One region of the Sporosarcina sp. FSL W7-1349 genome, then DNA from elsewhere that is predicted to be linked to it. Evidence: riboswitches for the same ligand, from Rfam matches in the RefSeq annotation. Region 1 holds a riboswitch; each other region holds the start of a gene.

Region 1 (10,657 bases):
CCGACCGCCAAAAACCTTGAAAAACGGGCATAACTTCGTGAAGCCTCTCCACTTTCGACAAAAAGAGAGGCTTTTCGCCCTTTAGGGACTTTAAGACTATGGTAATAAAGGCTTGAATCTATTATATTTAAGTTATTCAATAAGTGTAGAAATTTTCGGATATTTAACCGAAGATGGATTACGAGGGGGACACGACATGAAAAAAATACAACAGCAAAGAATAATCCTGACTATCGTGATCTGTAGTCTCGTAGTATGCCTTTTAGTAGGCTTCGCCAATCGATCCTCCCGGCCGGATATCCCTATTAACCTCATTAATGTCGCGCATCGGGGCGCCTCCGGTTTCGCACCAGAGAACACTCAAGCTTCCTTCCGCAAAGGCATTGAAATGGGAGCGGATTTCCTGGAATTTGACGTTCATCTATCCAAGGACGGCGAACCGGTGATCATCCACGATGAACGGGTCGACCGCACGACGAATGGTAAAGGATTCGTCAAAGACCTGACGCTGGCCGAGCTGAAGGAATTGGATGTCGGGGGTTCATTCGACCCAGTCTATACGGGTGAAACGATTCTGACGCTCGATGAGTTGCTAGAGGAGTTTTACGGGGAATCTGGATTGTTGATTGAGATTAAAAAGCCCGACCAGTATCCGGGCATCGAGGAAAAAGTTGTAGAGGCATTAACTGCCTATCCAGATGTAAGCGGTATCATCATCCAATCGTTTGACATTGATTCTATGCGGAAAGTGCATGCGCTTCTTCCCGAAGTCGAAGTGGCCGTCCTCATGAATCCCTCACCTTTTTTACCATCCTCCAAAACGCTTAAAGAATTGACCTCTTTCGCAAGTTACATCAATTTTAATGTATCCTATGTGAACAAAAGAGTGGTGGATCAAGTCCATAAACATGACGGAAAAGTGCTCGTCTGGTCGAAAAAGGATACCCAGTTATTTGCCAAGGCGAAGCGATTCGGCGCGGACGGCGTCATTTCTGACTTCTCCAAACTTCCGATGGACGAACCCGCTTTTCTGGCTACAAAATAAGTCAGGGATCCCGATTGAAGAACCATCTGCTCTCCGGACGGTCGCGTGGTGTAATATTCATGATGAAGTAACCGATGATCAATACTAAAATCACAAGCGAATACAATAGCGTGTTCATCGGATGGCCATGATCCACGATGATCAAGCGGACCATCGCCGTAATGCCGATGTAGATAAAATACCGTAACGGAAAATGGTAATCTTCCTTGAAATACTTGACGATCATTGTGATGAACTCGAAGTAGAGGAAGAAGATCAGAATATGTGCCAAGAAAAGTTTGTAATCATTGCTCTCCTGTTCCATCAAAATATCAATGAAAACGAAGAGTTCCTTCCCTAATAGAATCGACAGGACAATCGCCAATAGCACAAGGGAAATATTGAGCACCCCTTGAAGGATCTTCGGAAAATTGACCAAGAAGTTGCCAGCAAACTTTTTGTAGTTCATGTGCACTCCCCCGGCCGTCTACATTGGACGGCCTTTTCATATATAGTGATTAGCTGAATATTTTCAACCCGACCGCACCACAAATGATGAGTAATAAAAACATGAGCCGCTTCCAATTCCCCGGTTCCTTGAAGACGAAAATCCCCATAAGTACTGTTCCCGCTGCACCGAGTCCAGTCCATACCGCGTAGGCAGTGCCCATCGGAATGTCCCGCATGGCAAGCCAGAGGAACAGGAAACCGAAACCGAATGCGACTGCAATCCAAAGAAGCCGGAGCAATGACTTTTTTTGATTGTACAGATTGATGGCCATGACACCGAAAATTTCGCCGAAACTGGCAATGACCAAATAGAGCCAAGCCATTACACATCACCCCCAGCTGCCGAATCTTCCTCAGAATCCGCCATCTTCAACCCAACGACTCCCAGGATAATCAGCCCGACACATGCCGCCTGGACCCAGGAAAAATCCGATTGGAAGTACACAGCGTCGATGAGGAAAATTGCGGCTGCCCCAGATCCGGTGAACACCGCATACACCGTGCCGGACGGCAGTTTCTCACAAGCTTTAATGATGAAATAAAAACTGAACACGATTGCGATAATCGTCAGGCTCCACTCCAAAACCGAATCGGAGTAACGGAGGCCGATCACCCAAACCAACTCGACAATCGCGGCAAATAACACATAAAGCCAAGCCAACTGCGTATCCCACCTTTTCAAAAATGGCAGTACCTGCTAACTGACTCCATCATAACGTATTCGGTTTGGCCTGTCCAAATATGTTTTCCGGCAAACCGGCAGCGGTTTTCGCCTGCCGGTTATGAGGTTCTTTGGATCATTTTCCTTCCATTGAAAAATACAGCCTGAATTTGACTGGCCTTCGTAATGTCTAGTCCCGGAACCCCGTCCGCCACTAGGAAATTGGCGTCCATTCCGGGTTCCAGCTTCCCGAACCGATTCCCTTTTCCAAGAATGTCAGCCGGATGGGCTGTGAGCATGGCGAGTATTTCATTTTCGTCTATTTGGCGCGATTGCAGAAGCACCATCGCCGGGTGTGCGACTCGCATTAGTTCTTCCGGCCCGCGGGGTGATTGATCTGTGTACGGAAGCCACGACACACCCGGATAAGGAGGAAGATACGCATCGGTCGAAATGGAGACACGGATCCCCTTCTCGACCAATTCAACGATTTCTTCCGGTGAATTGGGCGGCAAATGGGTGCCCCCGAGCGGCGTTGCCACGATAGCCACCCCTCGTTTTACTGCATCCTCTACTAATTCCTCCGTAATTCCATGCGCATGATGCAGGACATCGATTCCCGCTTTGAGCGCTCTGCGGATGCCTTCCTCCCCCGCTACATGCGCGCCGATCCGCTTGCCGAGCTTGTGATAAATGGAAGTGATTCGCTGCATTTCTTCCAAGGAATAGATGATCTCCCCCGCTCGCAGAACCTTATCCTGTGTAAAGTTTGCCGGTGTAGCATTGATGAAAATATTTTCACCGGGGAACTCACTTTCCATTGCAATTTTATTAATTAATTGCGGATGGACAAGGTCGGATTTTGAAATCGCTTTCGATTGCGTGATAGCACTAAAGTGGGCCAGTTCCGGAAAACCGATGGAAATGCTCGTTGTCGCAAAGGTAATATCGAGCGGAAGATCGGCAACGGCATTGCGATAGTCCTCCACAGAAAAATCACAAAGCGGGTGACCGCAAACCTGCTCGCCGAGTGCGGTAATGCCTGATTGCAGTGCTTTGAACAGGATTGCCCTGCCGGCGAGGAAATGGGTTTCGGGTGTAACCGGATACAACATTGTCGGAGCAAATTCAAGCAAATGAGTGTGGCAATCGACTAAGGAAGGCGTGATGACGGAATCATGATAGTCCAATAAAGGATCGTACGGAAATTGTTTAGCCAATTCGGCGGCTAGGCCGATTGCGGTGATTTTCCCGTTTTGGATCCGCATCGCTCCGTCCAGGACAGCTCCGAGAGGGCTGACGGTCACTAGTTTTTTCGCTGTGACGAGATAGGTTTGATTCATTCCATCATCCTAGCAGGAACGGCGTCAGGAAAGTGGCTAAAATCCAGGCGGTTGCCAGGCGGATAATCATTCCGACAATCGCTGCCGTTAATGCTTCTCTTTCATTCAGGCTGGAAATTTCGGACCAGGTAACCGGCACTTGGCCGAAGATGACCGATAACGGCAAGCCGGAATTGGCGAGGACGAAAGAGCCGACAATCAGTTTTGGATCAATCGCGGCAGTCAGATCGGCGAGTTGTGCAACAGCAAGCGTCGGTGCAGCCAAGATGGAGACGATACCTGTTGTGGGTTCGATGTTCAAGAAAGTCAGCGCGGTCGTCATGCCCGATTCGATAGCACCCCAGATGCCGAAAAACTTAAATGCCCCGATGAAGAAAAAGACTGCCGCAACCGCTGGGATAATCAGTAAGAAGAGCAGTTCCGCTCCCTCTTTCGCGGATGCGAAAATAGTATGAAGAAATCGGGTGTTCGGTGTGAATCGGGGAAGTTGCTGTAAATCCACTTTTTTCGTATCCCGGTAAATCGTTTTGGATAACAGAAAAGGGACAATGATGATCGGTAGGAAAATGGAGAGTAGGATGAGTGGAAACGCTTGAATGCCGAATGCGGATAAAGCGATGAGGCCTAATACCAATGTTGCGAATGATTGCGGCGATTGGACCATCGTTGCGATGGCGATTTTCTGCTCGGCCTTCGTCGCCTTCGCTTTGACGAGGATCGGGCCGGCGATCTTCCCGGCAGCATTGATATCGCCCAAGATATTATAAACACTGGGCACGATGACAGATGGGTTGATGTGAAACCATTTCATGACAGGGACGAAAATGCGGATCAATCCGTCCGTGAATCCGAGCCGCTCCAGCAATCGGCCGAAAATGACACTGATGATGATGGCGATCCCCACTTCGCTTATGAGGAAAACATCGACGACAATCGGCTTCACTTCTCCGATAATTGTATTGAAGAATTCGGAAAGCGAGTCCGGCACGGCGAGCAATATAACGCATGACGCGAACACGAGCAACAAGCCGATCATTTCGATTAACCGCCATTTCGCCCGGGACGGTTGCGGCTTCCTCGGCGACGCTTGTTCTTTTTTCATCGACCAACCTCCTTGCTTTGCTTTAGTTTATGTGCGATTTGGGGGATTGGTGTTAGGTTGGGAAAGGCGTGGGGAAACTGCAAGGACTTGGGGGAACTCTTATGGCAAACCGCCAAACTATAAGGACAAGTCCCCGAACTGTCATGGCACGGAAGTAAACTGTAAGGGCCCGGGAAAACTCTCATGGCAAACCGCCAAACTATAAGGACAAGTCCCGGAACTGTCATGGCACAGAAGTAAACTATGAGGGCCCCGCAATATCCTTAAAATCACAAAAAACAACTCCCAGAAGAGACCCATCTCTCCGGGAGCTGTTGATTTACACCATTTTCAATAAAGCCTCTTCCCCGCTCATCCCTTTATGGATGCCGAGACGTTCCGCTTCGATTGTGACCGATTCGAGTGGGGCTTTTAGCAATTGATCAATCGTTTTAACCCCGACGGCGCGGCCTGCGATGATTTGGCGGTCGATCAGCAGGGTGTTGAGCAGCTCCACGTCGAGTGCGCCACACATGATATACCCCACCTCGTTCGAAACAGTCAGCAACGTGGTTTTCGGTAGACGGACCGTTGTAGCGGTGAACGCATGGCCGTCCAGGATTATCGGTGTCAATGAAACCATTTCCTCTGCCTCCTCCCCTCCTATGTATATGAATTCCTCCTTATTTACGTGAAGAAATATTTCTGTTATTTTATTGAAAAAAATTCTTGAAAATGGTATTCTTCTTGATTTATTATAGAAAAATGTTAGAAAAAAAGGAGAGTGGCATGATGAGGAATTACACCAAGGACGACATTCGGCGATTTGTGAAGGATGAACATGTGAATTTTATCCGCCTGCAGTTCACCGACATTTTAGGCATGATTAAAAATGTGGAGATTCCCGTCAGCCAGCTTGAGAAGGCGCTCGACAATAAAATGATGTTCGACGGGTCGTCGATTGAAGGTTTTGTCCGGATCGAGGAGTCAGATATGTACCTCATCCCGGATTTAGATACATGGATGGTCTTTCCTTGGCCTTCCGGCAGTGGCAAGGTGGCGCGGCTCATTTGCGATGTGTCACAAGCGGACGGCACTCCGTTCCCCGGTGATCCGCGAGGCAACTTGAAACGCGTCATCGAGGAAATGAAGGAACTTGGGTTCACCGATTTCAATCTCGGACCCGAACCAGAGTTTTTCTTGTTTAAACTGGATGCGAACAAGCAGCCGACGATGGAATTGAACGATCATGGGGATTATTTTGATTTGGCCCCGATGGATCTCGGGGAAAATTGCCGTCGTGATATCGTTCTTGAGTTGGAGGAATTGGGCTTCGAAGTGGAGGCTTCCCATCACGAGGCAGCCCCCGGCCAACACGAAATTGATTTCAAATATGCAGATGTGTTGACGGCTTGCGATAATATTCAGACTTTCAAACTCGTCGTCAAGACGATGGCACGGAAACATGGTTTGCATGCAACGTTCATGCCGAAACCGTTGTATGGTGTCAGTGGATCGGGCATGCACTGCAATGTGTCTTTATTCAAAGACGGGGCAAATGTATTTTTTGATGAAAACGGCGAACGAAAGCTCAGCGACACGGCGTATCACTTCATGGCGGGTGTCCTCGACCATGTCAAAGGTTTCACCGCCATCACCAATCCGACGGTAAATTCCTATAAACGGCTCGTGCCGGGCTATGAAGCACCTTGCTACGTCGCGTGGTCGGCGCAAAACCGGAGTCCGCTCATCCGGATCCCGGCTTCCCGAGGCATGAGTACGCGGATCGAAGTCCGTTCCGTCGATTCCTCCGCGAATCCATATCTCGCCATGGCGGCCATCTTGAAAGCGGGCCTCGACGGCATCAAACGGCAACTCGAACCGCCAAAACCGGTCGATCGCAATATTTATGAAATGAAACCCGAGGAGCTGGCGGAACTCGGCATCGGCACATTGCCGACCGATCTGGACCACGCCCTCATCGCCCTTGGGGAAGATGCAGTCATCCAGGAAGCGCTCGGCTCCCATATTTGCGCAAACTTCATGAAAGCGAAGAAAGTGGAATGGGAGAGCTACCGGATCACGGTCCATCCTTGGGAATTGGAACGGTATATGAAGATATATTAACATAGTTTACAAGAGTCTATGCAGCCATCCACGTCCGTGTCAAACCGGCGCCGGATGGCTGTTCCAATTTTACACCTATTTGACCTTTCAATCTTTCTATGATTATAATAGGGCAATCCAATTTCATAAGATTCACCGCTAGGGGTGCTCGCAACGAGCTGAGAGAGGCATTCGCCTTAACCCTTATAACTTGAACCGGATCATGCCGGCGTAAGGAAGAGGTGTTGAGCAGTTACATTCTGCCGGTCTGTATCCGGTTGTGCTTTTGAATGTCATTCATCCACTTCTTCTTCAAGAGGTGGATTTTTTATTTGGAAAAAACGAAAGGGGAAATGAAACATGAAGTTCACAGATCGATTGCATGAGAAGACGTTGCCGATATGGAGGCAGAATCACGCGCATCCGTTTGTCCAGGGAATCGGAGATGGCACATTGGATCCGGATAAATTCCGGTTCTATATGGTGCAGGACTATTTGTATTTAATTGATTACGCAAAAGTTTTTGCGATCGGCGCCGTGAAGGCAAGCGATTTGCAGACGATGGGACGATTCGCTTCTTTGTTGGACGGCACGCTGAATACGGAGATGGAACTTCATCGTAACTATGCGAAACGGTTCGGCATTTCCGAGGATGAGCTGGAGTCCGCGCAGCCTTCCCCGATCGTGCTCGCGTACACCCACTATATGCTGCATGTCTGCCAGAACGGCACCGTGGCGGAAGTCGTCGCGGCACTGCTGCCTTGCGCTTGGAGCTATTGGGAAATCGGGAAAGAGCTGAATGCCATTCCGGGGGCGGCAGATCATCCGTTGTACGGAGATTGGATTCGCATGTACGCTTCCGAAGAATTCGGGGAATTGGCGTCCTGGTGCATCGAACTGATGGATCAGTATGCGGAAGGTAAGCCGGAGCATGAGCTGGAACGGCTTGAGGAGATTTTCTTGAACACGACCCGCTTTGAGTACATGTTCTGGGATATGGCGAATTCAAAACAGATGTGGCCCGGAACTGAAACCCGCCATGCTCAAGTTTGACGATGTTTCCTTCAGCTACGACGGTCAAGCGAATATTCTGGACCGCTTAAGCTTTCACGTGCAACCCGGTGAATTCATCTCGATTGTCGGGGTGAGCGGTTCGGGGAAAAGCACGCTGTTCCGGCTGGCAACGGGGCTTGCGGTCCCGTCAGCCGGCCGGATCGTTTTCAATGGAAAAGAAGACGAGCCGCTTCTCGGCAATATCGGCTATATGCCACAACAGGACTTGCTGTTGCCATGGCGCACTATCATAGAAAATGCCTCCCTTCCACTCGAACTGGCGGGAATGAAAAAACGGGCGGCCCGTGAATGGGTGTTGCCTTTATTGGACCAATTTGGTCTTGGGGGGACGGGTGACAAATACCCTGCTGAGCTTTCAGGCGGCATGAAACAGCGCGTCGCTTTTTTGCGTGCCGTTCTCTCCGGAAGTCCGCTCTTATTGCTCGATGAACCGTTTTCCGCGCTCGACGCAATCACCCGTCTGGCGATGCAGGAATGGCTGCTCCGGCAATGGGAAATGCAACAATCGACAATTCTGTTTATCACGCATGACGTGGAAGAAGCGCTTTTCCTGTCGGATCGGATTTTTATGCTCCAAAACCAGCCCGTCACTTCATTAGAGGAAATCGTCGTGCCATTGTCGAGGCCCCGGACGCGAAAAAATTTGCATGAGCCTGCCATTTTGGCGCTCAAGGAGCAATTACTGGAAAAGCTGAAAACCGAGGTGGCGCTATGAAAAACGCCTCTTCTGCCCTTATCGTCGTCATCCTGTTCAGCGTCTGGGAAGCGGGCGCCCGGCTGTTGGCTAAACCTTTCATCCTGCCGTCGCCGATGCAAATCGTCATCCGGTTATGGGAGCTGAAGGAAGTGCTGCTTCTTAAGCATTTACCGGTAACGTTTGCGGTCATTGTCATCGGGCTGTGCTTATCGATCGGCATGGGGACCGCGATGGCTGTCTGGATGCATGCCAAGCCAGCTGTGCAAAAAGCGGTCTATCCGTTGCTCATTGCTTCGCAGATGATTCCGGTCATCGCGCTGGCTCCCATCTTCGTCCTCTGGTTCGGCTATACGATTTGGAGTAAAGTGGCCGTTGCGGTGCTGATCACGTTTTTCCCGATTACCGTGAACACCTTCGATGGGTTGGCGGCTGGGCAAAAAGAAGTCCGGGAATTATTCCGGACGATGGGGGCTGTCCCCCGGGATATTTTTTGGAAATATTCCGTGCCGGCCGCTCTCCCCCATTTCTTTTCAGGCCTAAAGATAGCGGTGACGTTAAGTGTCATCGGGGCGGCCATCGGGGAATGGCTCGGAGCGCAAGCGGGACTCGGCTATTTCAGTCGGCGCATGATGACCCAGTTTGACGGAGCGGCTGTGTTTGCTCCGATTCTCGTGTTGACGGGCATTGGAATTATTTTATTCATAACTGTTTCATTCATTGAAAATCGTTTACTACAGTGGAGGTCTCGAAATTGAAAAAATGGATCGGGTTGTTCGCTAGCGCCATACTCATGCTATTGCTAGGTGCATGCAGCGAAACGAAAGAGGAAAATCAAAAGGTCAGCATCATGTTGGATTGGTATCCGAACGCGGTGCATAGCTTTCTCTATATCGCGCAAGACAAAGGGTATTTTGAAGCGGAAGGGATTGAGGTGGACATCCAATTCCCGGCTAATCCGTCTGACCCGATAAACTTGGCGGCTGCCGGCAAAGTGACGCTCGGCATCACGTACCAGCCAGATGTGCTCATTGCGAAGACGGAACAGTCCATTGGCATCAAATCGGTCGGGGCACTTGTCCGATCCCCGTTGAATCATATCGCTTTTCTCAAGGAGAGCGGCATCGCTAGCCCGAAGGATTTGGAAGGCAAGACGGTCGGGTATACGGGAATTCCGTTGAATGAAGCGATGCTCGATACGATGATGACGACGGATGGCGCCGAATTCGGCAAAGTGGAAATGGTCGACGTCGGCTTTGAGCTCAATTCTTCTTTGATTTCTGAGAAGACGGATGCGGTCATTGGCGCATATATTAATCACGAAGTGCCGCTACTGGAGCATGAGGGCTTTCCGACAGGGTATATCGATCCGACTGATTACGGCGTCCCATCTTTTTATGAACTCGTTGTCGTGACGAGCGATGAGACGTGGGAAAAGGAGCAGAACAACATCCGGGCGTTCTGGCGGGCAGCTGGCAAGGCATTTGCCGATATGGAAAACGATCCGGAAGAAGCATTGGCGACTTTATTGAAACATCAAGATGAAGCGAACTTCCCGCTTGTGGAAGAAGTGGAACGGGAATCCCTGTCCATCCTCCTCCCGAAAATGAAAGCACCGCAGACATTCGGAGAACAGGATGCGGAAACGTGGAAAGTGATGGCGGATTGGATGCTGGAGACGGGGCTGTTGACCAAGGACCCTAATCTGGATGGAATTTTTGAAGAAATGTAATCGTAAAGGGCCGCGGCTACTGAATGCTGCGACCCTTTTTTCTAGAGGACTTTCAAAATTCTTTATCCGTCCAGTTCCTTTTTTTCTTTCAAAAGCTTTTGGAATTCGCGTTCCAGCTCTGGAGAAGGCTCTATGCTTAAGCGGCTCAATACATCAGAAATTTTCGTTTCCAACAGCAACCGCCGATCCTGATCAGTGCCTTGCGTCGTGGTCGGCTTGTTTTGATATTGATGCCAATCGCCTTCGAATACTTCCATTTCTTGATCGCGGATGACGACAATCCTGTTAGCCACCTCCTCTATGAAGCGCCGATCATGGGAAGCGAAGATTACGCTGCCTGCATAGTCTTTCAGTAGGGATTCCAATGCTTCCACGGCTTCGGTATCCAAGAAATTCGTCGGTTCATCTAAAATCAATGTATTGCAATCACTT
Region 2 (10,657 bases), on a different contig from region 1:
AATTGCCAAGCCGAGCCCATTTTTCAAAAACGGATCATCGATTTCGTCCGTTTTCGCTTCAAGCGCCAGCAATCCTTCACGACGTGCAATATCTGCCCAACCGGAAAACATCCGAATGATATCTGCATCAGAAGTAAGCTTCTGTTCTTTGAAAATTTTCCCGAAAAGTTTCGGCACGTTCTTCAATTCACTCATCGGAAAAGCAATGACCACTGCCGCTACCGTCCCGAAGAGGATAATCAGAATGGCCGCTACATTCAACAGGTTGTCCGGCGTGACGCCTTTCATTGCCATACCGACGAAGAGGGCGACAAACCCAAGAACAAGCCCCAATATTGTTGATAAATCCATGATAGCCCCTCCAAGTAATCCATTCTTCTTATTACTTCGGCATTTTTAGACCTATCTTTAGATATGCTTTCATAAGAGTTGTATAATAATTTTATCTCCTGTCACAAGTTCTTAATATTTCTTTGATGACGGGAATTTCAAAAGTCTGTAGGCCATTTTATGTATGAAGAGAGGAGCAATTTCACTATGACAACATTTGAAAACCGGTTGGAACGTTATGCGGAGTTAGCGGTCAAAGTAGGTGTCAATATCCAACCAAATCAGTATTTGCTCATCAACGCTTCCACAGAAACCGTCGAATTTGTCCGGCTCATCGTCGAGAAAGCCTATGAGGCGGGAGCACGCCAAGTATTTGTCGACTGGGTCGATGATATCGTCTCCCGGATCCGGTTCGAAAAAGCCCCTGCGGAGTCCTTCTCGGAATTTCCCGCTTGGAAGGTGCAGGAGCGGGAGCAACTTGCGGAAAAAGGAGCCGCTTTCATGAGCATCACGTCCCAAAGCCCTGATTTGTTAAAGGGAATTGATCCTGCTCGCATTGCCGAATCGCAAAAAGCAGCAGGACAAGCGTTAGACCGATTCAGACAACTGATGCAAGCCGACAAATTCAGTTGGACTGTCATCGCCGCTCCATCCAAAGCATGGGCGGACAAAGTGTTTTCCGAATTTCCGGAAGGCGACCGGGTCCCAGCCCTTTGGGAAGCAATCTTCAAATCCGTACGAGCGGATCAGAAGGATCCCGTACAGGCCTGGATCGAGCATGACAAGACCTTGCATGCCAAAGTCGATTATTTGAATGAAAAACGGTATAGGAAACTTCATTACCGTGCGCCGGGTACCGATCTGACAATCGAGTTGCCCGAAGGCCATTTATGGTGCGGAGCCGGTAGCATCAATGAACAGGAACAGCCATTCATGGCAAATATGCCGACCGAGGAAGTCTTCACTGTTCCATTGAAAACAGGAGTCAACGGGTTCGTTTCCAGTACGAAGCCGCTCAGCTATGGCGGGAATATCATTGACAACTTCAAGATCACTTTTCAAGACGGCCAAATTACAGAGGTAACTGCCGATCAAGGGGAAGAGGTCCTGAAACGTTTAGTGGATACGGATGAAGGGGCGAAATATCTTGGCGAAGTCGCACTGGTCCCCCACCATTCACCAATCTCCGAGTCCGGACTGCTTTTCTATAACACACTATTCGATGAAAACGCCTCCAATCATCTGGCGATTGGAAGTGCCTATGCGTTCTGTCTCGAAGGTGGCAAAACGATGTCCCGTGAGCAATTGGAAGAAAAAGGACTCAACCAGAGCATCACCCATGTCGATTTCATGATCGGGTCAGACCAGATGGATATTGACGGCATCCGCCAAGACGGAACGGCAGAACCCATATTCCGCAGCGGAAATTGGGCTTTCTAAAATACGTCACAATTGCTGAAAACATTTTAAAAAGACCTTAAAAAGACTGGGACTTTACTGTATAATAAGAGCGGTGGCGAATAATTATATTGTAGAGAGGAGTCTTTTCACATGGGTCTCATGTATACAACAGTTATCGGTTATTCGGTCGTACTTCTTTTAGCTGCGTTATTCACAATGCATTATTTAGCGAAAGCTCTTGATTCTTCCGATGCAGAAAGAATCGATCCAAAACCGGATACTAAACTATAAAAGAGTTGCCTTCCAGCAGCTCTTTTGTTTTATCAAGATAATAATATGTCCTAATTACGGGCGCACTGTCCCCTTCAATACAAGACTAATATGGATGAAGGGACAGCAAATCCAAACGGGGTAGGTGTAGACAAGTGGCACTTTTAAATGAAATCTTGGACTTCAATGTATCATTCGTAAACGAAAAAAAATATGAGCAGTATGCAACGACGAAATTTCCCGATAAGCGAATCGTTATTTTAACTTGTATGGATACTCGTCTTACTGAGCTATTGCCGAAAGCGATGAACTTGAAAAACGGCGATGCAAAAATCATCAAAAGTGCCGGCGCGGTCGTAAACCATCCGTTCGGTGGGATTATGCGGAGCATCCTGGTCGCGATCTATGAACTTCAGGCCGACGAAGTGTATATCATCGGACATCATGACTGCGGTATGAGTTCCATCGACACAGATCGAATCACCAAAAATATGACAAACCGCGGCATCGATCCTGAAATCTTCCATACGCTAAAATATTCGGGAGTGGATATGAAAAGCTGGCTGCATGGATTCAGCGATGTGACAGAAAGCGTCAAAAAAAGTGTTGAAGCAGTACGCCATCATCCTCTTATGGATACAAAAGTGCCAATCCATGGCCTAGTCGTCCATCCTGACACAGGCCAGCTGGATGTTATTGTCGATGGCTATCAATCCGTAACCGAGAATTGATCGGGAGCTGACAAATTTCCCGATTTCCCGGGAAATATTAAAAGGCGCAAACAATAACAGAAGCCACTTCCTCTCACAGGAAGTGGCTTCTTATCTTCATCACCCATCTTCGAAATGGGGCCTTGCCCTTTCAATAATCATCTTCCACCATCGCGTACATATAATGATCTTCCCATACGCCGTTGATATAAAGCAGTTTGCGCAGCAACCCTTCCCGTGTATAGCCCGACTTCTCCAACACTTTGACAGATCCGGAGTTACGTGGGGACACAAATGCCTCAATCCGGTGCAATGCCAACTTCTCAAATGCAAATTTTGTCACGAGATCGAGCGCTTCTGTCCCTAATCCACGGCCAGTTTCCGCCTCATCGATCGAATATCCGACAAATCCACTGGAAAACGGAAGCCTTTTGATACTATATAAGGAAATATGGCCGATCAACCTGCTTGTTTCAGCGTCAAAGATACCGAAGTTGTATTCTCGTCTATTCCTCATTTGATATAGTGCTTCTCTAATTTTTTCCCGCTGGACCGATACCGTGAAATAACTGTCCTCATGGCGCGGTTCAAACACCGACCAATACTCCCGGTTCGCACTAAGCAACGCCGTGAAAATAACAGCGTCCTCCTCAGTCAATATTCGTAAATAACAAGATCGCCCTTCAAGCAATATCAATGACATCCACCCTTTTGCGAAGATACATCCGGAATCTGGCATATTCTACATTAGTATGCCGCTACCAGCCACATTTTTTACGTTTGTATCTTATTTATCTCTAGTGTAGCGACGAAAAAACGGCACCCACTGAAGAAATCGTTTTCAATTTCCACATTCTAACAAAACACTCGGAACATAAGTTGCACTTATTATATCATGAATTTTCCATATGAGAAATATTGCATTTGTGACGGAAACTTCATACTTTTACTGTTCCGCCTTCCTGTTTGGAATGTATACTGTACAGTAGGAGGATTAGACGATGATGAAAATGATAATGACCTTTTCCCTCGTCTGCATGATAGCCGTTTACTCGGTTGCTAATATATTGCCTTTGAATGGCACGACGACATGGGAAATTGCATATAGGTTACCCGTACTTTTTACACCTGCAGGATACGTTTTTACCATTTGGATACTCATTTATGCTTTATTAGGTTTTTGGATATATGGCTTTCATAAGAAACCGAGCTCTTCCCGATCGATTTCCAGACTTCGCGCATCTCTTTTCATATTGAGTTGCCTGTTCAATATCGCTTGGATTTTATTATGGCATTACGGTTATTACATCCCGATGCTTATCGCCAAAGTGATTATTCTCGGTCTTCTGCTGGCCCTCTATTTCACCTATCCCCCAAAAGAGAATTCCATTTGGGGCAGAGTTCCGATTTCCATCTATGTTGGTTGGATATTCATCTCGACGATTATGAATTTCAATTATGTACTGACTTACCGGGAATGGTCCGGCTGGGGACTGAGTGATCCGCTATGGACTGTCATTTATTTGACGATTGCTGCAGCATTCGCTTTTCATTTCCTCTACCATCATAAAGATGTGGCTTTGAATTTAGTGAATATCTGGACCTTCATCGGGATCATTGTGATAAATGGAACAGATGAACTATTCGTTTCAGCCGCAGCCCTGTTCCTAACAGCGGCGATGGCAGTCGGAATTCTTATGGTACAGAAACATCGAAACGGACAAGATTTACCAAGCCATGGCACAAAAAGCATAGTGAAATGAAAAATCGCCGTCTCTTCCAGTTCAGAAGAAAGCGGCGATTTTTTTATGAACGTTGCAATAGGCGCGGTGCTGAAGTGAATAAAAGCGAGGCGACAATTGCAGACAAGATGATGGACGGTATCATGAACGTCCCGTTGTATAAAAGCGAGTATAGCCATACCGGCTGGTCCCCGGCATATTGCCCAAAGAACACCATTCCGCCGATGAAATGGATCAGATAACGGAATAACCCTCCGATTACTGTACCCACGACAATCGCCGCGACCATCTTCCCCTTCTTCCCTTCCGCTTTTCCACGAAGCAGCCAAACGAGCGTCACTGCCGCGAGCCCGACGAGTGCATAGGCAACGAAATAATCCAACGCAGCCTGTACGGGATGATACACCTTTCCTGCCGAGATCATTTGGATCAATCCGCTTAAAAATCCGGTCAGCATGCCGCCCGCGAATCCCCAGCGAAAAGCCATTACCACAATCGGCAACATTGACAAAGTGATTGAACCTCCCTGAGGCAATGAAAATCCGATTTGATCCAACACAAAAGAGATAGCACCTAAAATGGCAACTTCCAATAAAAATTGAAGACGTTTCCTAGACAAATGAATTCCTCCTTCCTTGAAAAATGGTAGGAGGATGTGAGATTGAAAAAATACGACTAGCTACGAAATGAAAAAAGACATCCCGGATGAACGGGACATCTTGATATGCCAGTTTCCATCCACATCCCTACGCAAGAATGATCTTACAGGTTCAAAGGGTCAGGACAACTCAATGCCCAATCTCAGCCAATCGGCACCCCTTGTGGTTTTTCATGCAATTGTCTATTCAAGTGTATAGTATTCAGAGGAAGTAAGCAAGATGATTTCATCTACTGGAAAATCCTTGTATAGTAAAGACAAGATGGAGGGACGTTTATGACCAATCAAAAATTATTATCGGCCTTGTGTTATTTTAGTATATTTTTTTCGCCCCTGCTTTTTCCATTGATTGTCTATTTCATCTCCGAAGATTGGGAAGTGAAGCAGCATGCCAAGCGCTCACTCGTCTCCCATCTCGTTCCTACTGTATTGCTCGTGGCGGGCTTCATCCTCTTTTCATTTTCCATGTTCTCCTTTTACGAACCAATGAATGGAGGCATGGGAGGTTTTGGATTTTGGCAAATCACCCCATTCCTGTTTGTCGCCATCTACGGACTTCTTTTCCTCGTCATCGTGATCTGGAACATTATCCAAGGCGTCAAGGTGCTCAAATAAGGTTTACTTTTGGAAGCCCGGGGAAAAATACAGGCAATAGCGTACAAGGAAGAAGGCGATGGAACAATGAAAAAACTAATAAAAACAGCGATCAAATGGGCACCTGTCCTTTACCCCATCATTCGCAAAATGATGTCGGAAAGAAAAAAATACGGCACGTCGATTCCAAAAAGATAAAAACGCGGACCGCAACGCTGCGGTCACGCGTTTTTTCTCTTATCCCAAACCGGAAAAATCTATCCCCGATTTCAAAAGTTTGCCGTCTTTTGGATTCCTGGAATATGTTATAGTATGGGATGGTAATGAATGAACGGAAGAAAGGATTTGTTCAGGATGATCGTAAAAAATGAAAGAGAAATCGAATCGCTTAAAAAAATAGGAAAAATTGTAGCAGAAATTCGGGAAGAGATGAAGCAAGCGACCGTTCCCGGCGTCACAACCAAGGAAATCGATGAGCTGGGCGGGCGGCTTTTCAAAGAGAAAGGAGCCATTTCTGCACCTATTGACCAATATGACTTTCCGGGCTATACATGCATCAGTGTCAACAATGAAGTCGCACACGGCATTCCGGGTTCACGGGTCATCCAAGATGGCGACCTGGTCAATATCGATGTGTCCGGCTCATATGGCGGCTATTTCGCCGATACCGGCATTTCATTCGTCGTCGGCACACCGGATGAGAAGAAGCAGAAACTTTGTGATGTCGCGAAAAGCGCATTCGACCGCGCGATGACCAAGGTGAAGGCCGGCTCCCGCCTCAATCAGATCGGCAAGGCTGTAGAACGAGTAGCGAAAGACAACGGTTTGCATGTCATCAAGAACCTGACAGGCCATGGGATCGGCACCTCGTTGCATGAAGAGCCACAGCATATCCTGAATTATTATGACGCTTGGGATAAAACCTTGCTGAAAGAGGGAATGGTCCTCGCAGTCGAGCCGTTCATTTCTGAAAAGGCCGAGCATATTATCGAGTTGGGAGATGGATGGACGTTCGTAACACCAGATAATTCCTACGTCGCGCAAATCGAACATACCATCATCGTCACAAAAGACAAACCGATCATTTTGACTGCTTTGGACGATGAAACGGCATCCAATTAAGTCGCCCGCAAAGCATAATAAAAAGGCTGCTCCTGTCGCCCGAATCGAATTCGGCATAGGAACAGCCTTTTTTATTTCCCTTTATTCTTCTGTACGGTTTTCGAATTGCCTTCCATCAGTTGTCCTTTATACCATGTTTTCTGGACGGGTTTCATCCCTTTCGTCAACTTGCGGTAATCGCGCTCTTCCGCATAGGACAGGAGGGTCAATACTTCCCCGTCGCTCCCCGCACGGCCCGTTCTCCCGGAACGATGCAAATATTGCTCGATCGTGTGGGGGACATCGACATGGATAACATGGGTCAGCCCCTCGATATCCAAACCGCGGGCACCAAGATCGGTTGCGATCAAGACCCGGAATTCCCCTTTCCGGAAGCTCTCCAGCGTCTTCTGACGATCCATTTTCTTCATGTCCGAATACAAGACCCCGATCGGTGCCTCATTATGCCGCAGTTTCATCTCCTTCATATGAAGCTGGTCCACATTATTCATGAAGGCGAGGGCCCGGATTCCTTTCAAATGGGCCAATCCCCGCAGCAGATCCGTTTTTTCCCGTACATCGGTCTTCACATAGGAGTGGACCACTTTCCCCTGCTTCGGCATTTCATCCGCGGTCACTTGAAGGCGGATCGGTTCTTTCATCAACCGCTTTGCGACGATTTCAATTTCGTCCGTGATGGTCGCGGAAACCGCAACGACCTGTCTATCCGGATGGGCAGCTTCAATAAGCCCTTTGACAATAACGCGGTGATCGCGGGATAATAGCTGATCGGCTTCATCGAGGATAATCTGTCGGATATCATACATCTTCAGCCGATTGGCCCTGACCAGTTCGGCAAGCCGTCCCGGAGTTCCGACGACGATGGTCGGCTTCTTTTTCAAGCGCTCGATTTGGCGCTGCATATTCGCTCCGCCGATTAATTGCGTGACCGTGATGTTCGTCCCTTCCACCCATTCCCGGATGATGTTGACGATCTGCATGGACAGTTCTTGGGATGGCGTCATGATCAAAGCCTGTGTCTGCTTTTTATCACCATCGACCATTTGTAAAATCGGAAGCACATACGCCAGCGTCTTCCCGGATCCCGTCGGTGACTCCGCTACGATATCCTTGCCATCCAGCATTTCTGGTATCATCTTTGTCTGGATCGGCATTTCGGTTTCAAATTTCCATTTCGCTCTGATGTTCTCTTCCAAATTTTCCAAGAAGGACATTCTGATCCCCACTTTCATTCTATACAATCCAGTATATCCTAGCTGTCTTTTTTACACGAATGTTCACCGTTTCACTTCATATCCGCATCTTTCAATAGCCGACTCAGCCAGGACGAGGAGTGAATCGATATATTCTTCCCCAAGTTGTAATTCCTCTCTGACGATGGACAACTCGGTGCAGCCGAGGATCACTTTGTCGCAATCCGCCTCTTTCAACGCCTGCTCGATCAAGTCCCATTTTTCCCGGTTCGCCGGCCGACCAGCTTTAATATCGTCGTAAATGACCGACATGACGATTTCCTGGATTTTCGGATCAGCGATAACAGGTATCAAACCATTACGTTCACAAGCAAGCTGATAGACTTCCGTAGTGATCGTCCCGCTTGTCGCTAAAATACCGACACGACTGGCGCCCAATTCTTTCGCACGCCGCGCCGTCTCCGATACCATATTGATGATCGGCAGTTCCGTGCTTTCCTGGAGTTCCGAATAGAAGGAATGTGCCGTATTGCAAGGGATGGCCAACACTTGGGCCCCTGCTGACTCCAAGCGCCTGCTATCCGAGATGAGGACAGGAACCGGATTGTCCTCACTTTCGCCAAGGATGAAAGCCGTCCTATCCGGGATATTCGTATTGTTGGTGATGACCATATTGACATGGTCTTGGTCTTTTTCCGCGGCTGTCCGTCTGACAATCATTTCGCCTATGTACATCGTGGCCAATGGGCCGACTCCGCCGATGATGCCTAATGTTTTCTTTTGCATGGTAGCCGTCAAACTTTCTGTAATAGTTTTTTATTCACAATCACTTCAAAAATTATAGCATAGGGAAAGTTCGGCAATCAATTACGCCCCTGCTCTCCAAGCGGAGCGCTACAACCGGACAAGTGAAAGAAAAGCCACGGAAGTCCTGTCACTCCGCGGCTTTTTTCGGTTCATTTTTTCATTTTTTTCTTCAGTTGCTGGACTTTCGGAACGACTTTGACGAACAGATTATAGAGGAACGGTTTATATACCTTATCGATTTCTCCGATATACTCCGTCACGCCGTCCTCTTGACAAAAGCTGCTTTTGAAGGCGTACAGCCCGTCCTGTTGGCTGTCCAAGATGAAGACACCGCCGAGGTCGTACTGCTGGGCCCCTTCCTCGATCCCCCACTTCATCATCTCATAGTTCATCAGATGGTTCGGGTTGAGGTTGCGCTTTTCGTTCGTACTGCCGGCGTACAGATAGTACAATTTCCCGTGATAATTGATTGTGACGGCACCCGCCAAATAATCTTCCTCATGTTTGACTAAATAGATTCGAAGACCGTCATACGCCTCGCGCATCTTGACGAAATAGTCATAAGAACGGATTGTGATCTGATTGCGTTCTGCCATCGTTCTATAAATATCATAGAAGATTTTCAAATATTCATCGCTGTGGGAATGAGACACTTCCACCCCTTTTTTGATGGCTCCCCGGATGATGTTCCGGGTCTTCTTCTTGTATCGCATCATGATCGATTCTTCGTCTTCGCCTTCCAGCTTGACGATCATGTTCAAACGCGGTTGGATCAGCTCATCCTTATCAGCGTCAACATTTCGGACGACGTAGCCGGCATCCGAGTACTTCTTATTCAACTCTTCGGAATACAAGATTTCGGGATCCATCTTCAGTGCGAATGCTTTATGCTTTTTCGCTACTGCTTCCGCTTCCCTCAATAATTCGGCAACGAGTGCTTCATCATGAAAATCGCAAACAGGTCCACGCGGCGCATACAGCAATGAAAAACCGCCCGGCACTTTTCGGATGAGAAGGGACATGGCAGCCACAATTTCTCCATCCCGTTCCACATACACCTGTTCATTGCCCCAATCATCTTTGACGTCTGCCCAATTGGGGTCTTGCGTGAGAGCCCGATATGGGGAATTCCGGATGAATTCCTCATACCGTTTGACGTCCCTCTCATTAGCCTTGTCCAATACTGGCACCCTGGAATCACTCCTTATACCCGTGCACACAAACTCCGCTGCGACAAGCGGACTTACTCTTTCCGTTTGAAATACTTCTCGAATCGCTTGTAATAATCTCGATAATAATTATATAACTTCAACGAACGGATGAAATTCCGATCTTTGTCGTAATAGAGAGTCGAAGCGGTCTTCTTCTCTTGAATCAGCCGTTTGACCTGCTGTTTTAATTCATAGTCCATCGTATACTTGACGAGCAATTTCAATGGCACCGTATGCCAGAGCACTTCATTGCGACCATATTCGATCGGATTATCCCGATGATAAACACGGTCCTCCACGAGATATTTGGCCATATTGTACCCGTTCGCCGTGACAAAATAGCTACTGCGCCCTTGCCGGATGTTCAATTCAAAAATTTTATATTTCCCATCCCTGCGGTCATATTTCAGATCGATGTTCGCATAACCGGTAAAGCCAATCGCTTCAAGGAATTTCTTGTACTGATCGTAAATGTCCTGGTTGTATTCTCCGACAATCCCGACATAGTTTCCGATCAAGACCGGCGTGTAATCTTCCAACACGACTCGACCAAGGCACATCATCCGCACCTTCCCATTCCGGTCGCAGTACGCATTCAAGACGCGCATCACAGTATCAT
Region 3 (10,657 bases), on a different contig from region 1:
CAGCTCCTCGACCGTGTCTGGGGTTATGATTTTTACGGGGATGATCGCACCGTCGATGTCCATATCAAACGGCTGCGCACGAAAATCTCGACGGAAGACCGCCCCTTCTTCCATACTGTTTGGGGGGTCGGCTACCGATTTGATGAAACAAGTGGTGACCCGGCATGAAAGTGAAGGTCCTCTACCAGCAGCTCGCCAGCCATATTAGCGTCATCTTAATCGCCTTTCTGCTGTTGAGCCTGCTGTTTTCCCATTATATTGAGCGATTCGTCTATGACAATAAAACTGAAGAGCTCACCTTGTACGGCAAGGAAATCTTACGCGACATCGAAAGGGATCGGCCGAATTCCAACCGGATTCTCCAATCGTACGGTCATGTGCTGAACGGGCGGGATATCCAATACAGCCTGTTCGACGAGAATTCCGCAATCATTTATTCCACCGGCTTGAAAACGCCTTTGGTGGAGTTGAATGAAAAAGAGTGGAACCTCATTACAAATGGACATTCCGTCATCGTCAAGCAGGATTATAAACGATTTGACGTCGGCGTCACGTTCGTTTTGCTTCCTTATATCCATAACAACCAGTTCATCGGTGGCATCCTGCTCACCTCCCCCATCAAAGGATCTCGGGAGATCATTTCGCAGATGAATCATTATTTGATTTACACGACATTGATCGCTTTAGGAGTAGCACTTCTCATCAGTTGGATTTTGTCGACGTTCCATGTGAAACGTGTCGAACGATTGCGGCAAGGTGCGTCACATGTAGCCCAAGGAGATTATACTGTCCGGATCCCTTCCTCGAATTTTGACGAAATCGGGGAGTTGTCCGGTGATTTCAATCGGATGGTGGAAAAGTTGGAAGCGTCGCAAGCAGAAATCGAGAACCTGGAAAATCGGCGGCGGCAATTCATGGCGGATGTCTCCCATGAGTTGCGGACTCCGCTGACGACAATCCGCGGCATCATGGAAGGGTTGCGCAATGATATGATTTCTGAATCGGAAAAGGAAAAAGGCTTGAACCTAGCGAGCAGTGAAACAATGCGGCTCATCCGTCTGGTGAATGAAAACCTCGATTACGAAAAGATTCGGGCCAATCAAGTGAAACTCGATAAGCAGAGCATCCAGCTCATCGATTTATTCGAGATTACGAAGGAACAATTGGAAGGACAGGCACAGAACAGAGGGAATAGCATTCAGATCGAGGTCGAGCCGACAATCCATGTTCTGGCCGACTATGACAGGCTTCTGCAAGTGCTGATCAATATTACAAAAAACAGCATCCAGTTCACAGAGAATGGATTGATTCGACTACGGGGCTTCGACGAAGAAGAATACACCATCATTGAAATCGAGGACACCGGAATCGGCATGGACCCGGAAGAAATTGAAAAGATTTGGAGCCGCTTCTACAAGGCGATCGTCTCCCGGACAACGAATCCATACGGGGAATTCGGCCTCGGCCTGTCCATCGTCAAACAACTGATCACCCTCCACGGCGGAACGATCGAAGTCGCCAGTGCGAAGGGACAAGGAACCGTGTTCACCATTGCCTTGCCGAAAACTGCGGGAGATTCTTGAACGTCCGGATGTTTTCCCGAGCGAAAGTGCCGACTTGCAAGCGAACCGGACTAAAGTACAAGCAACCGGCTACGGAATGCAAGCAAGCTGGTCGGCAATGCAATCAAACCTCGAACCAATTCAATTAACCTCCGTCTGGCATCCGTTGCAACTTAAAAAGGCTGTCCCCTTGTACATCTTGGAGACAGCCTTTCATTCTGCTTGGGCCAAATAAATAATCCCTTCTCTTTGAATGACATCAAACTTACGACAAACAAAAATTTCTTCACTGCTGACAGATGGAATCGATGTGGTAGCGGATCGTGGCAATCACTTGTTCACTCTTCAAACGCTTCGGCTCGAAGAAAGCATGGATGGCAATTCCATCAATGAGGGAATAAAGCCGCTCAACCTCCAACTCAAAATCAAGCCCTTCTTTCAACACCCCGCTTGCCGCTAAATGGCCCACCAGTTTTTGTACACCTTCCAAAATCATATCCTCTGGTATCGCTAATGTATCTTTCCGATGCCGGACATGAGCCATGAACGCAAACCACACTTCCATTTCAGCACGTGTCTCGGCATTCACCGGCACAATTTCCAACAAAACGGCGATGACCATTTCTTTCGGCTGCAAATCCCTTGTTACGACAGATCCGATTCGCGCGGTCGCCCGCTCTTGCACGAGAGTCATTGCATAGACTAGCAAATCATCTTGGTTCGAAAAATAATGACGGAGCGCTCCGAGCGAGAGCCCCGCCTCCTCCGCAATATTCCGCACTGTTGCCCCTTCCATCCCTTTATCCAAAATGACCCGCCACATTGCCTCGGCAATCTGCTCGCGTCTTTTCTCGTGATCGACAATTTTCGGCATACTTTTATTTTAGCAAATTAATTTTTCTGCGCAATATATAGTACACTTGTATTAAATAAAACAAATAATGTATAATAACTTTAAATTAATACAATTGTATTAAAAAGGAGTGTGCGCTTATGAATTTGATCGCCTGGACGATTATTGCATGTGAGATTGGTTTTTGGATCGTCATCCTGCTTGGGTTACTGACCCGTTATGTGTTCAACCGGAAACAGCTCGGCTTGTTTTTCTTGGCCCTGACTCCCGTTATCGATCTTCTATTATTGACCGTCACCGCAATAGATTTATACAACGGCGCAGCGGCAACACAGATCCATGCCTTGGCCGCTGTGTACCTGGGCGTATCGATTGCGTTCGGTAAAAGCATGATTCGTTGGGCTGATGAACGGTTTCGCTACTATGTCAAAAAACAAGGCGAGAAGCCAAAGCGAAAAACCGGTTGGGCATACGCACGCCACTCCATGAAAGGGTCATTCCAGCATCTTGTTGCTTTCTTAATCGGTGGTGCTCTGTTACTGCTGATGATTTATCTCATCGGTGATTCGGAAAAAACGACCGCCCTATCCGGCGTGCTGAAAACATGGGCACTTATCCTTGGCATCGACTTCGCAATTTCTGTTTCGTATTTCATTTGGCCACGGCCGGAAAAAAAGAAACATAATGTTTCCTAATGGTACGGGCGCACCTAAAAAAGAACAACCGGCCCCCGCAGGCCGGTTGTTCTTATGCGTTCAGATGTTGCAATGCTTCTGCCACTTGTACAGTGCGTTTAGCTTGGTGTTTGACAGCAGCTTGCACGTCCTCAATCATTTTGCCATCCTGTCCCACCGTGACGCTTGTTCCATATGGGTTACCACCCGCCCCGAATGTGACGGCATCCGTGTAGCCCGGTGCTGCGACAATCGCTCCCCAGTGATACATGGTCGTGTACAAAGAGAGGATAGTCGCTTCTTGGCCGCCATGTGGATTTTGTGCAGAGGACATGGCGCTCACGGCTTTATTCGCAAGCTTGCCTTGCGCCCAAAGACCGCCTGTCGTATCCAGGAAGTTCTTCATCTGCCCGGGCATATTGCCGAACCGGGTCGGTACGCTGAAAATGATGGCATCCGCCCATTCCAAATCCGCTGGAGCAACATCCGGCACGTCTTTTGTCGCGTCCACATGCGCCCGCCATGCCTCATTAGAATCAATAGCTGCTTGAGGTGCAGTCTCAGGAGCTTTCAACACCTTGACTTCCGAGCCGGCTTCCTTCGCCGCCTCCGCCGCCCATTGAGCGAGCTGGTAATTGGTCCCCGTCGAGCTATAATACACAATGGCTGTTTTCACCATATTCCTCTTCTCCTCTCTTGATTTCCAAAATAGCATGTCTATCCGATCTTCTTTTTATTCACTGGACGATGTTCTTTCCATACCAATCCGCCGCGGCTTCCACTTCCGATCGGGTGAGTGAATGACCGTTCATTTCCCAATGAATCGCCGTTTTCGCACCTGCCCCATTCAATAAATTCGCCAATTCCTCCGCTTCTTCCGGCGGACACATCGGATCGTTCTTCCCTGCAGCTATGAACACCCGGACCCCTGCCAAATCGGGCAACTCCACCCCGCGTCGAGGAACCATCGGATGATGCAGGATGGCCCCCTTCAAACTGTTTGCATGATGGAATAGCAAACTCCCCGCAATATTGGCACCGTTTGAATACCCGATCGCCACCACATTGGAACGCTCGAAGTTATATTTTTCGGCAGCCTCGTCAAGGAATTGGTGCAATTCTGCCGTCCGGGCAATCAAATCCTCCTCGTCAAACACTCCTTCCGCCAAGCGCCGGAAGAAACGGGGCATGCCGTGTTCCGACACATTCCCACGCACACTCAACACCGATGCTTGCGGATCGACCCACTCCGCCAATTGCAATAAATCCTGTTCCGTTCCGCCCGTGCCGTGCAGCAGAAGCAAGGTTGGCCTTTTCGGATTCTGTCCTTCTTTGAATATATGGATCATTTCTTCACCTCGTAATTTATCTTTAATTCAAGATAAATATATCAGTGCTTCTCCCGGCTGTCAAAAAGTCTGTTTCACTGCAGGTTCGAAATGCGCCAATATTGCCAAGCGACAATCCGCGACATCCAGGCAAGTCCTTTGCTTGCCGCGAGGTGGATGTCTTCCCAATCTCCATCGCCTCTAGCCAAATAGACTTCATGATGTGGGGCTTGATCATGATAGCCCCAAATATCGAACAAACCGTCCCGCCGCATGACCGCCGTTACTTCGTAGTCGATTTGCGGTGCTGTAGTCAGCGGATTGCCGACTGCATGCTGAAGGAGAAAGCCGGTCTCATCTTCCCCGTGATCCAATCGTTCCAGCGTGATACCGTCGGGTGAAGCGGTCGCCCGTTCCCGAAAACGCTTCAAATAATTATAGGCGACCGACTCCCCGACCTGCTTCGTAAAGGTCAATGGAGAACGAGCTAAATCATAGGTAAGTTCGATATCGACCCGCGTCCGGAAACCTTTGCCGTCCGAAGCAAAACCTCGGCCATCTCCTTTGAAATAATGGTTCGGCGACAGGACATTGGGGTTCGTAATCCATTGCTCTTGCAAGAAAGTCGTATAGCGGAATTTCCAGTGGTCCACCCGTTTCCGAGCTTTCTTCTCCTTGACAGGCAACAGCAACTGACTCGGGGATGCAATTTCCTTTGTCATTAAAAATTGCTCTACTTCCGCCTCTTCTTTCGTAGCAAACGGATTGACGGCGCCAAACACTTGTGACACAACGGATTTGCTGACGTTCAACCGTTCCTCGGACTGGGCCAAGGGGCGTTCTGCGTGGATGGAGTAGATGGAAGGTTCGTCTACTAGGATGTCCCGGTCAATATAACGATTCCCTCTCACCGTTTCTACATAAACCCCGTTGCGGAAAATATGATATTCTTCGATGTCTTTGATCTTCTCCCAAGACAGCGCAATCTGTGTCTTGGCAACAATTGTTGTCATGACGATGGATTGCAGGGGATTCTCCTTATTCTTTTCCTCTGCGAACGCAGATGTTTGAAGAACGATCACATCGACCACTTCCCCATTTTCAAGCCGTTCGACCGTGTACGTATAGAATTTCGCATGGGTGAAATCCCCATCACTGAACTCCGCGACCGTCCCTTCGTACAAATGCGTTCCATCTTTATACACACGATACAGTCCGCCGACATCATTCCATGTGAATGAAATGAGATCCGCCTTGTGCAAGACTGTCTGAATCTCAAATAATGACTGCATGGACGCGAAGCCTCCTTCTACTCTTCATAATTGCTTGTTTTGGAAGAGACTAAACCTGGTTGGGCATCTTATTCCGAATTCCCTTATTGCTATCACTTGAAACTATGTTATAGTGAAGTGGAAAATAAATTCATATTTCACCACTAGGGGAGTCCTGTAGAAGGACTGAGACGCGTATGGATATGCGGACCCTTGGAACCTGATCTGGTTGATGCCAGCGGAGGGAAGTGGAGTGGCAATTGCAATCGTTCATTTTTCCAACACGTCCGCTTCCTGATCCGATCAGGAGGCGGATTTTTTAATGTCAAAAAAGGAGTGGATTGTCATGTCAAACTCACCAAAACTTCTTCTACAACAATTACGGAAGGACCAACCTCTCGTTCACTGCATCACGAATATTGTCGTGGCCAACTTCCAGGCGAACGGCCTGCTTGCGTTGGGTGCGTCTCCGGTGATGGCGGATGCGGTCGAGGAAGCTGCTGAAATTGCGGCCGTCTCTTCTTGTACCGTCCTGAATATCGGCACCTTGAAGGCGGTCACGGTCGAGGCGATGATTCTCGCTGGCAAGAGTGCCAATGCGCATGGGAAACCGGTCGTTCTGGACCCGGTCGGAGCCGGAGCGACTGCGTTCCGCAAGCAGTCTGTGCTGCGTATTTTGGAGGAGGTCGATGTCACGCTCATTCGGTGTAACGCAGGGGAACTGGCGGCCATTGCAGGTGTTGATTGGCAGGCGAAAGGCGTCGACGCCGGAGAGGGAGAAGCGGACGTGGTGAAATTGGCAAAACAAGTCGCAACTACCCACGATTGCCTCGTTGCGGTATCTGGCGAAGTCGATATCGTCACGGACGGACAGAATCTCTTGTCCATTACTGGCGGACACCCATTAATGACGCGAGTGACTGGCGTGGGTTGCCTGTTAAGTTCCGTAGTAGGCGCTTTTTTAACCGTGGCGAATGAAAAACCATTGGAGGCGGCCGCCACGGCTTTGGCTTTCTATAAACAAGTTGGGGAACATGCGGCAGAAGCGGCCACAGGACCCGGAGATTTTGCAGTTCATTTTCTGAATGGATTGGCTTTAACGGAAGACCGATTGATTACAATAGGGGATTTTATTTCACAAGGAGGCATTTCACTATGACAGCAGTAGCGTTAACGATCGCTGGTTCAGATAGCGGGGGCGGGGCCGGCATCCAAGCCGATCTGAAAACCTTTCAGGAATTGGATGTATTCGGTACATCCGCACTGACCGCGGTCACGGCACAAAATACACTTGGCGTACATGGCGTCTATCCGATTGAAGCAGCTGGTGTCATTGCGCAGATAAAGGCAGTCTTGGAGGATTTCCATGTCGGTGCGGTGAAGACGGGGATGCTCTTTTCGGCTGACATCATTACAACGGTGGCACAGACATTACGAATGTACGGACCACCGGCATTGATCATTGACCCAGTCATGATTGCAAAAGGCGGCGCTTCCCTCTTGCAAGAAGAGGCAGTGCATGCGTTACAACAGGAACTTATTCCGATTGCGGCAGTCATCACACCGAACATCCCGGAAGCAGAAGTCCTGACAGGGGTTTCCATCGAAACGGATGACGACGTCTTGGAAGCGGCGGAGAAATTGTTGGAGCTCGGGGCCCAGGCAGTCGTTATGAAAGGCGGCCATCGCCACAACGAAAAATTTGCGGAAGACCTATTCCTCTCCGCGGATGGCGAGCGGTTCATTCTCCGCTCGGAGCGGATTAACACGAAGGATACGCATGGTACCGGCTGTACGTTCTCAGCAGCCATCACGGCATGGATGGCAAACGGAAAAACGGCTGGAGAAGCCGTGGCGGAGGCGAAACAATTCATCCAAGCGGCCATTCGGGATGGATTGGAACTGGGCGCCGGACACGGCCCGACCAATCATTGGGCCTATCGTCGCCTTGGCGAAAACGCAGGAAAGGGTGTCGTCCTTGTCGATTAAAGAGCAGTTGAAATTATATTTCATCATGGGATCGAATAATACCGGAGCAGTCGAACCGCTCAATGTGTTGGAAGCGGCACTCCAGGGAGGTGTAACCTGTTTTCAATTACGGGAAAAAGGGGAAGGAGCGTTGACCGGAGAGGCAAAACGGGAATTTGCGCAGCAATGCCAGCAGCTCTGTCAGCGCTACAACGTCCCGTTCATCGTCAATGATGACGTGGAATTGGCGATAGCCGTCGATGCAGACGGCGTCCATGTCGGACAGGACGACATGGAAGCGGGACGCGTGCGGGAACGGCTCGGGTCCAATAAAATCCTAGGCGTCTCTACCCACACATTGGAAGAGGTTCAACAAGCGTTAGCAGCCGGCGCGGATTACGTCGGCATGGGTCCCGTTTATGCGACCATTTCGAAAGCGGATGCCAAGCCGGTCGCGGGAACTGGGTTGATCCGGAAAACGACTTCACTTCATCCCGATCTGCCGATTGTCGGCATCGGAGGCATCACACTAGATAACTTCGAGCCCGTCATTCAAGCCGGTGCCAGCGGGGTGTCCTTGATTTCGGCCATTGCGTCGGCAGACGATCCTTTCGCCACGGCCCAGAAATTTGCGGCAGCGATCGGAGAAATCGTACAGAGGGAAGGGGCTTCATCATGAATACTCGCAAGATGGTCATCATGACGATGTTCGTCGCGATTGCGGTGGCAGGTTCGACGTTCGTTTCATTCCCGGCAGGTATCGCACGGGCTTATCCGATCCAGCACGCCGTCAACGTCATCTCGGCGATCCTGCTCGGACCAGTGCCCGCCGTCATCATTGCCTTTTTAACGGGATTGGTGCGGATTTTGACCGGCACCGGCTCCCTGTTGGCATTCCCCGGCGGCATGATCGGCGCGTTCTTGGCGGGTATACTATATAAACGATTTGGAAAGGCCTGGCTCGCCGGCGTAGGTGAAATGGTCGGTACTGGCATCCTCGCCTCCTTGTTCGCCGTCCCGTACGCCAAAATTCTGATGGGCACGACGTTCACAGCATTCTTCTTCGTCCCGCCCTTCCTCGTTTCGAGCGTCAGCGGCGCCCTGCTCGGCCTTGTACTAGCCGCCCGTTTGCAGGATACCCGGATTTCGTCGAAGATTGGACAGATGGAATGAACATGCAACGCCAGTAATCCCGGAAGCGGGTGCTGGCGTTATTTTATCGTCACTTATCGATGGATAATCGTCACTTTTGATGGAATATCCGTCACTGCGGCATAGGTATCCGTCACTTTGGAGCGGATATTCGTCAAGTTCACAAGTTTATTCCTAAATGAGGACTTTACTCATAGATTTATCCGAGACAATAGATATCCCAATTCGGTCCGGTTCTCTACCCCCATCTTTTGAAAGACGTTTTGCAAATGCTTTTTCACGGTATTTACACTGATGGACAACGCCTCTCCAATTTCCTTATTCAATAAACCTTGCCGAACCAGTTTCACTATTTCCTTTTCTCGACTAGTTAATCTTGCCTCCAAAATCGGTTCTCTCTGCTCCTGACTAATCATGGCCGCTGCATTAAAAGCCCCCTCAATCGACTTTATAAGGAACTGGATACAGTTTCGGTCGACCTCACTAAAATGGCCTTCTTCCTTCTTCCGGACCAATCCGATTACCCCGACCAACTTCGATTTATCATAAATGTAAATTCCCATCTCATCGATATAACCAAACCGATCGAAATAGTGTAATGCGTATTCCGTCTTTTTAAATTGGGTATACGGCATAACATCTTTTATTTTCAGGATTGGAGCTGTGGGCACTCCATTCGGTATATTCCCCGGCGCCAATACATCATGGGTGTGATACGTTTCAAAATACTCATACATCGATTTGTCTTCAATATTAGTGAAGATCGGATCCATTAGCCGCCCTTCGTCATCAAGTAGCCAAAATAAATTGGTATAGCCAAACACTTCAAACAGACAATCAACCACTTTCTGACGATACGCTGTTAAGTTGCTACTATCCGAGTTAAATGCAACCCGGTCCAAACCTTCCATGATCTTCTTGTACTCTTTTTGCGTCAATTGCAACAAGTGATCTTCCTCCTGGTTCAGAATATTTTAAATGGTCATGTAACTCTTTCGGGTAATAGTATCCGTTATCCTCTTTGATTACAATGAAAAAAAGGAGGAGAGAAGATGAAAAAATCAGAATATGTGAATTATGATGGAATCGGTCTTGCGGAACTAGTGAAGAATAAGGAAGTAAAACCCGAAGAACTGGTTCAAACATCACTCGATCTCATCGAAGATTTGAATCCTGCACTCCATGCAGTCGCCTCAACAATCGAAGACCAAGCGTTGGAGGAAATCAAACAAGGACTGCCGAAAGGCCCGTTTGAAGGAGTACCATTCCTAATAAAAGAGCTAGTCCTTCATGCCAAAGGGGTTCCCGCCAATATGGGAAGCCGCCTAGCAGAAGGTATGACATTCCCTGTAGATAGTGAATTGATGGCCCGTTTCCGCAAAGCCGGTCTCGTAACGGTCGGGACAACGCCAACGCCGGAATTCGGCTATAATGCGACGACAGAGGCAACCTTCTATGGCGAGCCGGCAAAAAATCCGTGGGATACAAACCGCAGTCCGGGCGGGTCCAGTGGAGGTTCATCATCCGCGGTCGCGGCCGGCATCGCACCTCTTGCCCATGCTAATGATGGCGGAGGGTCGATTAGGATTCCCGCCGCCTGTACCGGATTAGTCGGGTTGAAACCGACGAGAGGGCGCATTCCAGCCGGGCCTTTCAACAGTGAACCGCTCAATGGCATCGCCATCGAGTTTGCACTATCCAGGACTGTCCGTGACACAGCCACCTTGTTGGATGCGGTCGCCGGCCCGGATGTCGGTTGCTACGCCTGGGCAGAACCGCCGAAAACCCCATACGCCCAGGCAATGAAAACAACACCGAAGCCATTGAAAATTGCATGGACAGGAAAGCC

What was found. A riboswitch is a leader RNA that binds a small molecule or an ion and turns the genes downstream of it on or off. The one in region 1 is predicted to bind thiamine pyrophosphate.
Region 2: linked by a shared signal. The riboswitch ahead of thiT (energy-coupled thiamine transporter ThiT) and the one ahead of tenA (thiaminase II) in region 1 are both predicted to bind thiamine pyrophosphate.
Region 3: linked by a shared signal. The riboswitch ahead of thiM (hydroxyethylthiazole kinase) and the one ahead of tenA (thiaminase II) in region 1 are both predicted to bind thiamine pyrophosphate.

What each region holds. Positions count from the first base shown of each region.
Region 1 is NZ_JBBOOK010000001.1:1,222,749-1,233,405, forward strand. Features, by position in the region: gene MKY41_RS06110 (sterol desaturase family protein) at 1-33, shown strand, start outside; gene MKY41_RS06115 (glycerophosphodiester phosphodiesterase) at 197-1,045, shown strand; gene psiE (phosphate-starvation-inducible protein PsiE) at 1,047-1,493, opposite strand; gene MKY41_RS06125 (DMT family transporter) at 1,543-1,857, opposite strand; gene MKY41_RS06130 (DMT family transporter) at 1,857-2,195, opposite strand; gene MKY41_RS06135 (amidohydrolase family protein) at 2,315-3,538, opposite strand; gene MKY41_RS06140 (hypothetical protein) at 3,543-4,640, opposite strand; gene MKY41_RS06145 (YunC family protein) at 4,960-5,262, opposite strand; gene glnA (type I glutamate--ammonia ligase) at 5,412-6,746, shown strand; TPP riboswitch at 6,877-6,980, shown strand; gene tenA (thiaminase II) at 7,086-7,778, shown strand; gene MKY41_RS06160 (ABC transporter ATP-binding protein) at 7,765-8,514, shown strand; gene MKY41_RS06165 (ABC transporter permease) at 8,511-9,251, shown strand; gene MKY41_RS06170 (ABC transporter substrate-binding protein) at 9,248-10,225, shown strand; gene MKY41_RS06175 (Vga family ABC-F type ribosomal protection protein) at 10,288-10,657, opposite strand, start outside.
Region 2 is NZ_JBBOOK010000002.1:36,067-46,723, forward strand. Features, by position in the region: gene motA (flagellar motor stator protein MotA) at 1-351, opposite strand, end outside; gene MKY41_RS14160 (aminopeptidase) at 538-1,770, shown strand; gene MKY41_RS14165 (beta-class carbonic anhydrase) at 2,157-2,732, shown strand; gene MKY41_RS14170 (GNAT family N-acetyltransferase) at 2,863-3,408, opposite strand; gene MKY41_RS14175 (tryptophan-rich sensory protein) at 3,713-4,474, shown strand; gene thiT (energy-coupled thiamine transporter ThiT) at 4,518-5,072, opposite strand; TPP riboswitch at 5,180-5,283, opposite strand; gene MKY41_RS14185 (DUF4870 domain-containing protein) at 5,388-5,726, shown strand; gene map (type I methionyl aminopeptidase) at 6,060-6,827, shown strand; gene MKY41_RS14200 (DEAD/DEAH box helicase) at 6,899-8,041, opposite strand; gene MKY41_RS14205 (aspartate/glutamate racemase family protein) at 8,105-8,806, opposite strand; gene MKY41_RS14210 (lipid II:glycine glycyltransferase FemX) at 8,977-10,017, opposite strand; gene MKY41_RS14215 (carboxylate--amine ligase) at 10,071-10,657, opposite strand, start outside.
Region 3 is NZ_JBBOOK010000002.1:631,198-641,854, forward strand. Features, by position in the region: gene MKY41_RS17085 (response regulator transcription factor) at 1-168, shown strand, start outside; gene MKY41_RS17090 (sensor histidine kinase) at 165-1,583, shown strand; gene MKY41_RS17095 (TetR/AcrR family transcriptional regulator) at 1,849-2,436, opposite strand; gene MKY41_RS17100 (hypothetical protein) at 2,556-3,110, shown strand; gene wrbA (NAD(P)H:quinone oxidoreductase) at 3,163-3,768, opposite strand; gene MKY41_RS17110 (alpha/beta hydrolase) at 3,827-4,438, opposite strand; gene MKY41_RS17115 (DUF3238 domain-containing protein) at 4,513-5,709, opposite strand; TPP riboswitch at 5,845-5,952, shown strand; gene thiM (hydroxyethylthiazole kinase) at 6,035-6,847, shown strand; gene thiD (bifunctional hydroxymethylpyrimidine kinase/phosphomethylpyrimidine kinase) at 6,844-7,677, shown strand; gene thiE (thiamine phosphate synthase) at 7,667-8,335, shown strand; gene thiW (energy coupling factor transporter S component ThiW) at 8,332-8,829, shown strand; gene MKY41_RS17140 (response regulator transcription factor) at 9,000-9,755, opposite strand; gene MKY41_RS17145 (amidase) at 9,861-10,657, shown strand, end outside.